2 regions of the Dorea amylophila genome follow, and region 2 is predicted to be linked to the other one. Evidence: predicted binding sites of a transcription regulator. Region 2 holds the regulator's gene; the other holds the start of a gene.
The links. The regulator Rex, encoded in region 2, represses fermentation and respiration genes when NADH is low (regulators of the CRP and FNR family bind a similar motif). The targets are predictions, from matches to a motif close to ATTGTTAANTANTTAACAAT.
Positions count from the first base shown of each region.

Region 1: a site for Rex is predicted at 1,194-1,213, ahead of OCV72_RS09605 (4Fe-4S dicluster domain-containing protein). Genes of this name have one in related genera too.

Region 1 is NZ_JAOQJW010000013.1:74,206-77,422, forward strand. Features, by position in the region: gene OCV72_RS09595 (homocysteine S-methyltransferase family protein) at 1-60, shown strand, start outside; gene asnA (aspartate--ammonia ligase) at 117-1,124, shown strand; gene OCV72_RS09605 (4Fe-4S dicluster domain-containing protein) at 1,238-2,749, shown strand; gene alaS (alanine--tRNA ligase) at 2,881-3,217, shown strand, end outside.
Region 2 is NZ_JAOQJW010000025.1:45,223-48,439, forward strand. Features, by position in the region: gene OCV72_RS14225 (ABC-F family ATP-binding cassette domain-containing protein) at 1-1,321, opposite strand, end outside; gene OCV72_RS14230 (redox-sensing transcriptional repressor Rex) at 1,487-2,128, shown strand; gene OCV72_RS14235 (NAD(P)H-hydrate dehydratase) at 2,223-3,217, shown strand, end outside.

The DNA of each region.
Region 1 (3,217 bases), on a different contig from region 2:
TACGGCAAAGATGCAATGCAGTCCGTATATTATGCACAGAGAGTATTTGAAGAAGAGTAATCAGTGAGCAAAGAATTTCATAAAAATATACAGCAGACAAAAAGGAGACAGAAAAAATGGGATTAATATTACCAGAACATTATGACCCTCGCTTAAGCGTAAGAGAGACACAGGAAGCAATCAAGTACATTCGTGACACGTTCCAGAAGGAATTCGGAAAAGAGATGAATCTGGAGAGAATCTCTGCACCGTTATTCGTAGAAAAAAGCAGTGGTCTGAACGATGACCTGAACGGTGTGGAAAGACCGGTACAGTTTGATATCGCAGGCGTTCCGGGAGAGACAATAGAAGTTGTACATTCCCTTGCAAAATGGAAACGTATGGCATTATACAAATATGGATTCCAGCCGGGTGAGGGACTTTATACAAATATGAACGCGATCCGCAGAGATGAAGAACTTGACAACTTACATTCCTGCTACGTGGATCAGTGGGACTGGGAAAAAGTGATCAAAAAAGAAGAACGTACCGTTGAGACACTGGAAGCTACCGTACGCAATATCTTCAAGATCATCAAACATATGGAACATGAAGTATGGTACAAATATCCACAGGCAGTAAAGAAACTTCCGGAGGACATCTATTTCATCACTTCCCAGGAACTGGAAGATATGTATCCGGATAAGACTCCGAAGGAAAGAGAAAACCTGATCACAAAAGAACACGGCTGTGTATTCCTGATGAAGATCGGTGACAAACTCGCAAGCGGCGAACCGCACGACGGACGTGCACCGGACTACGATGACTGGCAGTTAAACGGAGATATCCTGTTCTGGTTCGAGACACTGAACTGTGCACTTGAGATCTCCAGCATGGGTATCCGTGTAGATGAAAAAGCGCTGGAAGAGCAGCTTGTAAAAGCCGGCTGCGAAGAGAGAAAGAATCTTCCATATCACAAAATGCTGTTAAACGGCGAACTTCCGTACACCATCGGAGGTGGTATCGGACAGTCCAGACTGTGCATGCTGCTTCTCGACCGCGCACATGTCGGTGAAGTACAGGCAAGTTTGTGGCCGGAGCAGATGCGGAAAACCTGCAAAGAACACAATATGATTCTGCTTTAAATTGATTTGTAAATTGATTTTCAAAATTAGTTGATAACATTTTCTCAAGTGTCTATAATAGAACTATAGACTGTCATAAAAATGACAAAGGAAAAATAGGAGGAACTCCAACTATGATGAGAGGCATTAATACAACCGTAAGACGGTTGAGAAGAAAAGTTTTTGAAGAAGTTGCAGCACTTGGCTTCAAAGCAGATGCAGATACTCTATGCGATGATATGGAAGCAATCCCATATGCATTGGTGAATGATGAGACAGAGCAGTACCGTGACAGTGTTTACCGCGCAAGAGCAGTTGTACGAGAACAGGTAAGACTTGCAATGGGACTTTCACTCCGGCCGGAAGACAAACCGGTACATCTGACAGCGGGGGTGGAAGCAAGTAACATATCAGATAAGTATTATGAACCGCCGCTTATGCAGGTAATTCCATCCGCATGCATGAGATGCGAAGCGAAAGGATATGAGGTCAGCAACATGTGCAAAGGATGTCTGGCGCATCCTTGTATGGAAGTCTGTCCGAAGGGTGCGATTTCCATGGTAAACGGCAAATCCCATATTGATCAGGAAAAATGTATCAAATGTGGAAAGTGCAAGAGTGTCTGCCCATATGATGCAATTTCCAAAAAAGAGCGTCCGTGTGCAAAAGCATGCGGTGTAAATGCAATTGAATCGGATAAAATGGGACGCGCCTATGTCAATCCGGACAAATGCGTATCCTGTGGTATGTGTATGGTAAGCTGTCCGTTTGGAGCAATTTCAGACAAATCCCAGATCTTCCAGCTTGCAAGAGCATTGTCGGAAGGCGAGCAGATTATTGCTGAGATCGCACCGGCATTTACCGGACAGTTCGGAGATAATATCAATGCGAGAAACTTAAAAGCAGCACTGGAAGAAATTGGATTTTCACAGGTGTATGAAGTGGCGCTTGGTGCAGATATCGGAGCTGTTGCGGAGGCACATCATTATGTAGAGAAGGTTGCGACAGGAGAATTACCGTTCCTTTTGACATCCTGCTGTCCGTCATGGGCAATGCTGGCAAAGAAATATTTCCCGGATATGATCGATGAAGTGTCTCAGGAACTGACTCCTATGGTCGCTACTGCACGTACGATCAAGAAAGAACATCCGAATGCTAAAGTAGTATTCATCGGACCATGTGCGGCCAAGAAACTGGAAGCGATGCGCAGAACCGTAAGAAGTGATGTTGATTTTGTAGTGACATTTGAAGAACTGCAGGGAATGTTTGATGCGAAAGGAATCGACCTTTCCGAATATGAGGCAGAGTCTTCCTTCCACAATGCAACAGGTGCGGGACGCGGCTATGCGGTTGCAGGCGGCGTGGCATCTGCAATTGAAAAATGTGTAAATGAGTACTATCCGGGTGTGGAAGTAAAGATTGAGCATGCAGAAGGTCTTGCGGATTGTAAGAAGATTCTTTCTATGGCGAAGATCGGAAGAATGAACGGATGTCTGATCGAAGGAATGGGCTGTCCGGGCGGATGTGTAGCCGGTGCGGGAACGAACATCCCGGTGCCAAAAGCACAGAAGAAAGTGAAAGAATTTGTAAAAGCATCCAGCAAGCAGCTTCCGCCAAAAGAACTCGGTGAAATCGAGCTGAAATAAGTAAAAAAGAGACCAAAAAAGAGACAGGCGTAAAGATTGACAAAACGCCTGTCTCTCTTTATAATTAAAAGTTAGTATTGATAAAAATATTTATACTGATTAGATACATGAATGTAGAGCAGGAGGAAATTATGCAGAAGTATGGCGTAAACGAATTAAGAAGAATGTTTCTTGAGTTTTTTGAAAGTAAGGGACATCTGGCAATGAAGAGTTTCTCGTTAGTGCCTCATAACGATAAGAGTCTGTTACTGATCAACTCTGGTATGGCACCATTGAAACCATATTTTACAGGACAGGAGATACCACCGAGAAGACGAGTTACCACCTGTCAGAAATGTATCCGTACAGGAGATATCGAGAACGTAGGAAAGACAGCCAGACATGGTACATTTTTCGAAATGCTTGGTAACTTCTCATTTGGAGACTATTTTAAAAACGAAGCAATTCACTGGACATGGGAGTTCCTTA
Region 2 (3,217 bases):
GTTTGAAGACATCATCACCGGTAAAAAGAAATGCTGCAAGCACATTCCGGATTTCCGTATTCGTAAGAGTCGGATAATCATCGGAAATCTCGTCAAAAATTGTTTTCTCCATATGAAGGACATGATGTTCCTGATCGTAGTAGCCGATCTTAACATTGGAGCCAAGTGTATAAGTACCGGAATCGGCAGATACCACACGGTTTAAAATCTTAAGAAGCGTAGTCTTTCCTGTCCCGTTATCACCGATTACTGCAACATGTTCACCTCGTTTGATCTCAAGATTAACGTCTGTAAAAAGCTCCTGTCCGGGGAAAGATTTGCTTAAATGTTCAACAGTCAGGACATCATTGCCGCTTACACAGGATGGTTCCAGTTTCAGATGTATATCTGTATTAACTTCTATCGGTTTTTCGATAGTCTGCATCTTTTCCAACATCTTTTCACGGCTTTCGGCACGTTTGATGGATTTTTCACGGTTGAAAGAACGAAGCTTTTCGATAACTGCCTCCTGATGCTTGATTTCCTGCTGCTGGTTAAGATACTCCTTCAGGCGTATGTCGCGAAGCTGCTGCTTCTTTGCTGCATAGTCACTGTAGTTTCCCATATAAGTACGAAGTTCTCCAAGCTCGATTTCAAGAACTTTCGTGACAACTTTGTTCAAAAAATAACGGTCGTGAGACACGATCAGCACAGCTCCCTGGTAGTTTAGAAGATAGGTTTCAAGCCATGCAATGGAATTCAGATCCAGATGGTTGGTTGGCTCATCAAGAAGCAAAATGTCTGGTTTCGTTAACAGAAGCTTGCCAAGAGATACACGGGTTTTCTGTCCTCCGGAGAGAGTGTCGACCGGTTTGGTGAAATCATTTTCCGTAAATCCAAGTCCTTTTAACACACCGGTAATCTCACTTTCGCAAGAATAGCCATTCTCACGTTCAAAAGTGGCCATAAGGCGATTGTAAGTTTCCAGACGGTCGTTCAGAGCGTCACCGGAGAGATGCTTAAGTTCCATCTCAATCTCGCGGATACGGCGCTCCATAGCGATTATATCGGCCTTTGCGGTGCGGACTTCTTCATAGATCGTATTACCGCTTTGCATCTCCTGATGCTGGGCAAGATAGCCAAGCGTCTTACCTTTTGTCAGAATGACGTTGCCGTCATCCGGGGCTGATTCGCCTACAATCATTTTGAGCAGAGTAGACTTACCGGCACCGTTCGGTCCGACAAGAGCTGCTTTTTCGTGATCTTCTATATGGAAGGATCCATCTCTGACGATGAGGTGTTCACCGAAAGATTTCTGGATCCCGTGACATGCTAATATCATATATTTCCTCCTGCGTTGTGGATAATTGATACATTCGTATTCGTAAAATGCATTTGCACATGCTATTTTATTATAACGGAAATTGTATAAAATTCAACAATAGTTTGACAATAATCTTTCAATTTTATATAATTATTTCAGACTATGATTGGAAGGGTGAATATAGTGGAAGAAAGAGAGATTTCTCGTGCAGTCATTCGTAGATTGCCGAGGTATTACAGATATTTGGGTGAACTGCTGGAAAATGGTGTAGAGCGTATATCTTCGAACGATCTGAGTAAGCGTATGAAGGTGACTGCATCACAGATTCGTCAGGATCTGAATAACTTTGGCGGATTCGGCCAGCAGGGATATGGTTATAACGTAAAGTATTTATATACAGAGATCGGAAAAATTTTAGGATTGGAAGAAGATCATAATATCATTATCATCGGTGCCGGTAATCTTGGACAGGCACTGGCAAATTATGCAGCTTTTGAGAACCGTGGATTTATCCTGAAGGGAATCTTTGATGTAAATCCAAGACTTCAGGGTGTCTCTATCCGAGGCGTACCGATCCGCATGATGGATGACCTGAAAGCATTTGTACAGAACAATAATATTGATATTGCAGTGCTGACGATTCCAAAAGAGAAAGCAATTGAAGTGGCGAATATGCTGGTTGATAACGGAGTGCGTGCAATTTGGAACTTTGCGCACACAGATCTGAATCTTCCAGATAATATTGTTGTCGAGAATGTACATCTGTCAGAAAGCCTGATGCAGCTGTCATACAATATCAGTCGTTACAAAGAGGATCATAAGTAAATTATTATAAAAGAAAAAGGCGTGTAGGAGTAGTCCGGAAGATGGACATATTTTTACACGTTCTTTTGTTGCGGTAAGTATAAAGCAGGACTTGATGGGAGATGATTGGATGCAGCTTTGGGTGAATGCAGCACAGATGAAAGCAGCAGATCAGTATACAATTCAAAAATTAGGGGTTCCTTCCCTGGAATTGATGGAACATGCGGCGCAGGCGTGTGTACAGGTATTAGAAGATGAAAAGGTTGATCTTTCGCATGTCTGTGTTGTCTGTGGTTCGGGTAATAATGGAGGGGACGGTTTCGCAATTGCCCGCATTTTACAAAATAACAGATACTCCGTAGAGACATTTTGTGTGGGAAACCCGGAACATTATACCGAGGAAACACAGGAACAGATGCACCGCTTACAGGAATGCGGCGGGAAGATTACTTATGGAATGCCGCAGGAAGACTCCTATAGTGTGGTCATAGATGCTGTCTTTGGAGTGGGGTTGAGTCGTAAAGTAGAGGGCAGATATCGTCAGGTGATCGAACAGATGAACCGGATGAGGGGAACAAAATTTGCGGTAGATATCCCGTCCGGACTTTCTGCCACAACAGGCTGTATCCTGGGCTGCGCTTTCAAAGCGGACTATACAGTGACATTCCAGTTAAAAAAGATTGGTCTGGAACTGTCACAGGGCAGAACTATGGCCGGCAGGGTTATCGTGCCGGATATCGGCATTTCTACAGATTCTATCTGTGAGGATCAGGAAATAGTCCGGACAGCCGGAAAAGATATCTATCGGAAGATGCTGCCGGACAGACCGGAAGATTCAAATAAAGGCACGTACGGAAGACTCCTCGTGATAGCCGGAAGCAAAGGAATGGCCGGGGCCGCTTATCTGAATGCGCATGCCGCTTACATGACAGGAGCAGGACTGGTGAGAATATACACTTCCTCAGATAATCGGGAAATCTTACAGACACTCCTTCCGGAAGCAATTGTCACAACATATGAGGAATATAATAAAGAAGAACTGTTATCACTTCTTACATGGGCAGATAGCGTATGTATCGGTTCGGGCCTTGGAATGAGCAGGCTTTCCGA